2 linked regions of the Chitinophaga varians genome follow. The protein of the gene in region 1 binds, or shares a complex with, the protein of each later gene. Links are inferred from orthologs where the notes say so. Each region holds a gene or a part of one and is shown on either strand. Other genes may lie near its edges.

Evidence for each region.
Region 2: the proteins of meaB (region 1) and HGH92_RS20305 are in contact, whole or in part, in a crystal structure (PDB 8DPB), measured with the Methylorubrum extorquens proteins. The link is inferred for Chitinophaga varians from one-to-one orthologs. Residues at the interface, in SOR26638.1 of Methylorubrum extorquens: Arg20, Ala21, Ala24, Arg25, Thr28, Ser32, Arg33, Arg34, His37, Thr98, Gly99, Gly100, Ser101, Ile102, Leu103, Lys106, Thr107, Ala110, Ala113, Ile114, Asp115, Arg116, Ala118, Phe119, Ile120, Arg121, Pro122, Pro124; in SOR27001.1 of Methylorubrum extorquens: Glu577, Glu578, Asn579, Asp580, Gly581, Arg582, Arg583, Arg585, His596, Ala604, Ser605, Ala608, Asp609, Gly611, Phe612, Asp613, Val614, Asp615, Ile616, Gly617, Pro618, Leu619, Glu625, Arg628, Gln629, Val631, Glu632, Asn633, Asp634, Glu661.

What each region holds. Positions count from the first base shown.
Region 1 is NZ_JABAIA010000001.1:2,513,036-2,517,569, forward strand. Bases 811-3,638 are described here. They hold meaB (methylmalonyl Co-A mutase-associated GTPase MeaB), read left to right. Parts: upstream 811-1,684; coding sequence 1,685-2,593; downstream 2,594-3,638. Other genes in these bases: HGH92_RS10200 (LON peptidase substrate-binding domain-containing protein), read right to left, coding at 859-1,494; HGH92_RS10210 (DMT family transporter), read left to right, coding at 2,752-3,078; HGH92_RS10215 (chloride channel protein), read right to left, coding at 3,103-3,638. In the rest of the region: HGH92_RS10195 (hypothetical protein), read right to left, coding at 1-638; more of HGH92_RS10215, read right to left, coding at 3,639-4,374. UniProt on the Escherichia coli protein: Binds and hydrolyzes GTP. Likely functions as a G-protein chaperone that assists AdoCbl cofactor delivery to the methylmalonyl-CoA mutase (MCM) ScpA and reactivation of the enzyme during catalysis.
Region 2 is NZ_JABAIA010000002.1:1,404,166-1,407,870, forward strand. What follows is about bases 1-2,853. They hold HGH92_RS20305 (methylmalonyl-CoA mutase), read right to left. Parts: upstream 2,276-2,853; coding sequence 725-2,275; downstream 1-724. Other genes in these bases: HGH92_RS20300 (class I SAM-dependent methyltransferase), read right to left, coding at 1-572; HGH92_RS20310 (M23 family metallopeptidase), read left to right, coding at 2,298-2,853. In the rest of the region: more of HGH92_RS20310, read left to right, coding at 2,854-3,275; HGH92_RS20315 (hypothetical protein), read right to left, coding at 3,276-3,705. UniProt on the Escherichia coli protein: Catalyzes the interconversion of succinyl-CoA and methylmalonyl-CoA. Could be part of a pathway that converts succinate to propionate.

The DNA of each region.
Region 1 (4,534 bases):
AAGAAGCTGCTATAACTAATGCGTGTCATGTGCCTGGAAGCATTGATATCAGTTACAGGATAAATAACACGGGTATTGTTTTCAATATTTCCGAACAGATAGCCCAGGTTAACACCAATGCTGAAATTACCGATTCCCACACCGGTACCGGCATACAGCTGATATAAACCACCACTGCCCTGGTAACGGTGCGCTACCGGCAGTTTAAGGGTATCGTAAAAAATCTGGTCTTTAGACTCCTGAATGTTGTAAGACACTCTGGTCACCGGGCGAAGGCCCAGGTTCAGGCCCCATTTCTTGCGGATGGGAATACCCACCTGCAGATAAGACAGGGTACCAAAGCCGGAGCTAAAGCTTGCGTTTTTGTCGGAGATAGACCTGGCACCGGCTTCCACACCAATATCGAAAGTGGTGAGCAGCAGGTTGGAATAGCTGGCCGGATTGATAAAGTTAACAGATGTAGGATCTCCGTATGCCTGAGATACGCCACCCATACCACGGTTGACTGTATTCTGGTTGTTGTTCAGATCGCCTAAACCGTAACGCGAGTAGGGTGAATTATCCTGTGCTGTAGCATTATTTGCCACCAGGAAAAATCCAACCAGGAAGCAAAGAATACTGACTTTTGTCCAATGCATTTCGTATCAGAATTGAGTTTAAACCCTTGTCCAGTGAAAATTATGGGTCTGCAAATATCTACTTTTTAAGGCGGGAAGCAAAAAAAACCAAAATCCGCCCTGTTAAAAGCGCGTTAAAGTTAACATTCCCGAACGCTGAAAGCCTTGACAGGCCGTCATCTTCCATCAAAAATATATTTTTTTGACAATATCTTAGCGCGTTTTTTCGTGGTAAAAAAATTTACAGGTCCCCGGCAGACAGATTCCTGAAATGACCATTGAGCTTTACCCGTTCTTTCAGGCGCTCCATTTCCGCCATCATGGGAATAACCTTGTGAAGATGCCGTTTCAGGTATTCCAGTCGTTGTACCTCATAAAAAAGATGCAACAGCTCATACTCCTCTGTCAACGACAGGCCTGCGTGATGGGCCAGATCATAGGAAGTAAGGCTGACGTCCTCCCTGGGAAAGGTTTTATGTATCTGAAGGATGGCATGCAGCTCCCGGATACCGTGCAGCACCTCTTTCAACAGGCGGGAGCTACTGTTGACATGGTTTTCGGGATAATTGACAATCGCGCCGGCATACAATTTATGAGGAATGTCGCCTATATGTTCAAGCGTTCTGAATACGCTGGTACCACGGGTAATCAGGTCCATTTCACCGTTATCATACAATTTCTGCACTTTTTCGATAGTGACCAGTGTTCCATATTCCATTATTCTTCTGTCGATGACCGCGGGAATACCAAAGGGTTTGTTTTCCGCCACGCATTCCCGCGCCAGCTGTTTATACCGGGGCTCAAACACGTGAAGGTTCAGCTGTTCTCCCGGATATACCACAATGCCAAGGGGAAATATGGAAATAAAATTTGTCATCTTACGGCTCAGAGTTTACGCTAAAGGTAAAAAAAACGGCCCGCATAACGGACGCAGAATCTGCTTATTAGCACTCATGACATGTATATATTAAATAAAAGGAATACCTTTATAAACAACATTATTACTCATTCTCAGACATAACAGATAAGGGTATCCTGCCATACCTGATCAACTAAAGACTTTGTACATGTACCAGCAATATATGGATGGACTTTTGCGTGGAGAGATAAAAGCGCTGGCCCGTTGTATTTCTCTGGTGGAAAATGAAGCGACCGGTTATGAAATGCTGCTGGAACAACTGCCGGACAACAGTCACACTAAAGTGGTGGGCGTTACCGGTCCTCCCGGCGCCGGTAAAAGTACCCTGGTCAACGCACTCATCAGCCACCTGCTGGCATCAGGAAAAAGAGTAGCCATCATTGCAGTAGACCCTTCTTCCCCTTTTAATTTCGGCGCCTTGCTGGGCGACAGGATCCGGATGGCGCAACATTTCGGAGACCCTAATGTATTTATCCGTTCCATGGCCAGCCGTGGCGCGCTGGGCGGCCTTAGCCCGAAAATCATTGAAGTCAGCGATCTGATAAAAGCTGCCGGCTTCGATTACCTCTTCATAGAAACCGTGGGCGTAGGCCAGAGCGAAGTGGAAATTGCCGGCATCGCCGACACTACCATTGTGGTAGTAGTGCCCGAAGCAGGAGATGAAATCCAGACCATGAAAGCAGGCCTGATGGAGATCGCAGACATTTTTGTGGTCAACAAGGCAGACCGTGATAATGCAGACAGCTTCGTAAAAAATCTGCGTTTGCTGGCCCATAGCAAACAACAGGAACATTGGGAGATCCCTGTCCTCAAATCCATCGCCACCCAACAGGAAGGGATAAACGAAATTACCACAGCTATTGTCCGGCATCATGAGGCCGTGCAACACCAGCACCAGCGGCATTCCCTGCTGCTGGCGGAAAAGGCCTACCAGCTTATACAGTACCGCCGCATGCACGATATCAGCAAAAAGACACTACAAGCAGAAATACAGGCACAGATAGCACAACAGTCATTTAACCTGTACCGCTACGTATCAGAAAAGGCGGGTCGCTAAATTTTATTATCTTTGCCGCATGCGGACAACCTCTTTCGGCATATCCATCGCTTACGCAGTATTCAACTACGGCCTCTGATCCTGAGGCTGCGGGCTTTTGTTGTCCCCACTCTTTCCTCTTACACAAATTTTATTTTTCACGTATAAATCTGGTTATTATGGCTTGGTTATTCCTGCTTATAGGCGGACTATTTGAAGTTGGCTTTACTGTTTCACTGAAGTATTCTGAGAATTTTTCAAAGCTATGGCCTTCAGTGTCCTTTTTTATCTGTATTACGCTGAGTTTCTTTTTCCTGAACAAAGCGATCAACAACGGCTTGCCCATTGGGACTTCCTACGCTGTATGGACAGGCATCGGCGCGGCAGGTACCGCTATTGCAGGTATGATCTTTTTTAAAGAGCCGGCGGCTATGTGGCGTATATTTTTTCTGGTGATGCTGATTGGTTCTATTGCAGGACTGAAAGCCGTTTCCGGAGGCGAATAATAATATTCCGGCAGGGCGCCCGCATCAGGCGGTGCGCCTTGTTTTTATCAGCGGCCATGATACCAGTACGGCGATGATGACCGCTCCTGTTACCGGCAGCGCCGCCGGCAGATAATGTGTCAATTCGAGCATCAACACAATGGCCGTCAGCCAGGCCCTTGTAACGCCGGCAAACAAAGCCGCCATGCCTATTATTGCGGCCAGTACGGGGCTAGTTGCCACACCGGGACATATGCCCAGTGCCACTACCGCCAATAACATTCCTATGGCCCCTCCCATAATGAGCAGGGGCGTGATAGTGGTCCCCGTATTATTTCCACTGGTGAAAAACAGCCAGGCTATCAGTTTCACAATACCCGCCACAAATAACAATTGCAGCGTAACATGTGCCCGCAGCAGATCGCTGCCATAGGCTTCCCCGTTACCCAGGCTTTCCGGCGCCAGGTAGCCCAATACGCCTATGGGAACAGCTGTCAGCAGCAGCCACCAGGGATTGTGCCGTCTGAGCCGTTCTGCCAGCCGGGCAAGGCCGCGGGAAGCCCGGACAATGCCTGCGGACATCAATCCGATGATCAATCCCAATACCATATACATCAGTAAACCGGGACCGTTCAGGAGCGGCAGGGGACAATCCACCGTAAAAAACGGTTGCATGTCCCGGAAGCAATAGTGGGCGAGACCTCCCACTATAATAGCCGCCAGTACCGGCAGCAGGGTAAACAGTGACCTGCTGACGAGCCACAGCTCCAGCGCCAGTAGCAGGGCTGATACCGGAGCACCGAAATACCAGGCTACTGCCGCAGCCGCTCCTGCCACCAGCAGGAGATGCGCTTCGGGGCGGGAGATCCGCAGCAACCGCTGCCCCTGGATGGCGGCGGCGCCGGCAATCAGCATCACAGGTCCTTCTACGCCCAACGGCGCGCCGGTGCCGATATTAACGGCCAGCGCAGGCAGTTTTAGTGCCGGCATGCGCTTCCTGAGCAACAGCAACGACAAACAGGCGCCAGCTACCGGGATGAACAGTAACCAGATGCCCATCTCGCTTTCTGCCAGCAGGCGTGCTTCCGTTGTTAGTTCCCCGAAAAAGGCCAGACTGGTTATAAGCCGGATGAGCCATAACAGCCCTATTCCCACGCCCACAGTGAGTATTCCCGCTCCAGCGCCCAGCGCCGTGAGGTAAAAAACACGTCGTAAATACCCCTCTCCGGGAATTATTTTAAAATTTTCTTTGTCTTCGGATAGTACGGAGTGGATACCAAGACCGTTTCTATATAAGCGTGTCAGAATACTTTTCATTACGATAGTTCAAAATACCTGGTTAACAGGTGATCAAAACTATACAGTTCAACCGAAAATCTCAAATTAATTCAAACCCATATAGCTGCGCAAAACAGAAAGGGTACCGCAAATAAAAATGTTGTTGCAATTGCACAATGTTGCAACTGAATAGGATTCC
Region 2 (3,705 bases), on another replicon or contig:
AGGGCGCCACCCGGCTTCAACAGCTCACGGATACGGTCCAGGTAGGCATGCAGCTCGTGTACATGCTCCAGCACATGCCACATGGTGATGGCGTCATATTGTTGCGCGGGCAATTTAAAAAGCTCGTCAATCGGAAGCGGATCTATGTTGTAAAGCGTTTTGGCATTGTGACGGGCGTTTTCATCCGGCTCCAGGCCGGTAACAGTCCATCCGCCAACCTGCATATAGTGCAGGAATGCGCCGGTACCACAACCAATGTCCAGCAGGTTGCCCTGCTTCATGCCTGCGGCGTTGCGTACCCAGTTCTGTTTGGAGCGCAACGTGATTTTACGCACGCTGTGGTATAAACGATTGATCAGCCCCTGTTTGGTTTCTGAATGCGAGATATATTCCTGCGACTGGTAATACCGGCCTATATGCTGGCTGTCAGGCACGTTTTGGGTAAAACGGCCGCCACAACCTCCGCAATGGAATATGGGAAATGTTTCTTTGGATACAGTATAATCTTTAGCGGTAAGTGCTTCATGGATTTGCGAAGAACCACAAAGCGGACAGCTATGGTAATAAATCAAGTTCTAGTTTTTTAGGCCCCAAAAATAAATATCTTAAATCAATTACAAATTACGAATTAGGAATTACGAATTGAGGGCTTTCTAATGGAGCAATTACTTAGTAACCTTTTCATGAGCGGACCCTTAATTCGTAATTCGTAATTCGTAATTGATTACGCTTTATATTCTCCCCATACCTGGCGGAGCGCGTCCGCAATTTCTCCGAGGGTGCAGTAGTGCTCTACTGCGGTTACTACGAGTGGCATCAGGTTTTCGGTGGTTTGTGCGGCTTCACGGATACGTTGAAGGCATTGAGCGGCGGCTTCATTATCACGGCGGGCACGCAGTGCCTGCAGGCGGTCCGACTGCATCTGGCGGATACTGTCGTCAATACGGAATACTTCCGGCGGTTGATTATCAGCTGCCACAAATTTGTTGACACCCACAATTATTTTCTCGTTGTTTTCTACCTGTTGTTGATATTGATAGGCGCTTCGCGCGATCTCATCCTGCACGAAACCTTGTTCGATGGCGCTGACAGCGCCGCCCATGGCGTCTATTTTATGGATAAGGTCCCAGGCTTTGCTTTCCACTTCGTTGGTCAGCGCTTCCACATAATAGGAGCCTGCCAGGGGATCTACCGTGTCCGCCACGCCGCTTTCGTAACCGATGATCTGTTGGGTGCGCAGCGCGATGCGGGCAGCTTCTTCCGTAGGAAGGGAGAGGGCTTCATCGTATCCGTTGGTATGCAGAGACTGTGTGCCGCCCATGGTGGCGGCCAGTGTTTGCACAGCTACGCGCACAATGTTGTTGTGCGGTTGTTGTGCGGTGAGGGTGCTGCCGCCTGTCTGCGTATGGAAACGCAGCATCTGTGCCTTGGGATCAGTGGCGCCCAGCTCTTTGGTGATGTTGGCCCACATCCGGCGCGCAGCGCGGAATTTGGCCACTTCTTCGAAGAGGTGGTTGTGAGCATTAAAAAAGAAGGAAAGCCTTTTGGCAAATACGTTGATGTCGAGTCCCTTCTCCAATGCGGCTTTCAGATAGGCCTTACCGTTAGAAAGGGTAAAGGCCAGCTCCTGTACGGCGTTGGCGCCGGCCTCCCGGATATGATAACCGGAAATGGAGATGGTGTTCCACTTGGGCACTTCCCGGCTGCAATAGTCGAATATATCGGTAATGAGGCGCATGGAAGGTTTGGGCGGGTAAATGAAAGTGCCGCGTGCGGCATATTCTTTCAGGATATCATTCTGGATGGTGCCGGAAATCTTTTTCAGGTCGGCACCCTGTTTTTTGGCAAGGGCGATGTACAGCGCCAGCAGGATAAACCCGGTGGCATTGATGGTCATGGAAGTGGAGATCTGTTCCAGTGAAATGCCTTTGAAAAGGATCTCCATGTCATCGAGGGAATCAATGGCCACGCCTACTTTACCAACTTCGCCTTCAGACATGGCGTGGTCTGAGTCGTACCCGATCTGGGTGGGAAGGTCAAATGCCACACTGAGGCCCATCACACCCTGGCTCAGCAGGTAGTGGTATCTTTTGTTGGATTCTTCCGCGGTGCTGAAACCGGCATACTGCCGCATGGTCCACAGTTTATCGCGGTACATAGTGGCATGGATGCCACGTGTGAACGGGAAAACGCCAGGCTGTTCGTTCATCGGTACCGGCTGGGTGTACAGCGGGTCAATGGTAATACCGGAGTCGGTTTGAATGATCTTTTCCATGATAGTTGTAACTAGCGTTGCAATGTTACATAATTATTATGGTACTTCGCCGCCGGGAAAAATATTGATATTTGCAGGAAAGTCAGGCTTTGTTATGATCATCTGGTTGCTACTATGTATTACCCTCGCGTTGGCGCTTTACAGCCTCTGGTTGTTGTACCGGGCCGGTCACCGGCCGCTGTCACGTTCTTATGCGACGTTGCTGCTCGGGCTGTCGCTGGGAGTGTTCCTCTACCTCTATGGCACCTGGGTATACCTGTCAATTTACAGTAAGTATGTTTTCGGCGCACTGCTGGCACTGTTCGTCATGTTGCTGCCCTTTGGGCGCAAGCGCAATACCGCAGTACTGCCCGCCTGGAAAAGAAACGCTAACCTGGCGCTGACAGGAGTGCTCCTGCTGGCAACACTGTTATATTTTACCGGAACGACCGGCACGCCGCGCACCGTGAAGCTGGCATTCCCCCTGAAATCAGGCCGTTACTTTGTGCTGCAGGGAGGCAAAGGACTGCCGACCAATGTGTTTCATTTCAGCCTCCGCGGGGCCATCTATGCGATGGACATTGTGAAGCTGGACAGCCGCGGCTGCCGTGCGGCCAGCGTCTTCTCCCGTAAGCTGGACGACTACTGGATTTTTAATGATACGGTATATGCTCCCTGTGATGGTATAGTACGCAGGGCCTATGGCGATAACCCCGACAATATCCCTCCCAATATGGACAGAGGCCCGAAGAACACCAACCAGGTGCTGCTGGAAGGGGCCGACTGCTATTTCTTTGCCGGTCATCTGAAAATGAACAGTGTGGTGGTACAAGAAGGGCAATACGTAAAACAAGGGCAGGCGCTGGGATGTGTGGGCAACTCCGGCTTTAGCACGGAGCCACACCTGCATATCCAGGCACATGCCCGTCAGGCTGGCGTTCCCTGGTACAAGGCGCCGCCGCTTTACATGTTGTTTGATGGAAAAGGATACCTGCTGAATGAAGTGATCAGCTCAAAATAATTAGCGCATCAGCCTTTTGGCCTCTGCATTGATGATCTGCGCTGTCAGCTCGGCAGGAGATTCGCCTGCCTGCAGGAACACTTCCAGCAGTTGACGGTTAAGTTCCAGTGCCGGCGCGTCCTGTGGCAGTTGCATCGCTATCTGGTTAATAACGGAAATAGTCTGTTCTTTCAGTGTTTTCACTGCCTCCCAGGTCATGGCTGAGACATAGATCTGTTGGGTGATATTGTGCTCGTACTCGGCTTTAATGCTCTGTACCATGGAAATCTGCATGTCTACCGCGGTGAGGCCGGGCTGATAAATGCGGCCTATCAGGCTCTGGGGAGTGATGCGGTCCACATACAACGCCAGTCTTTCATAGGCTTGCAGCTGTAAAGGCAGCACAGCAGGATTTACCGTCTGCGGCTGGGCTTCCGGTGCAGGCGCCCCG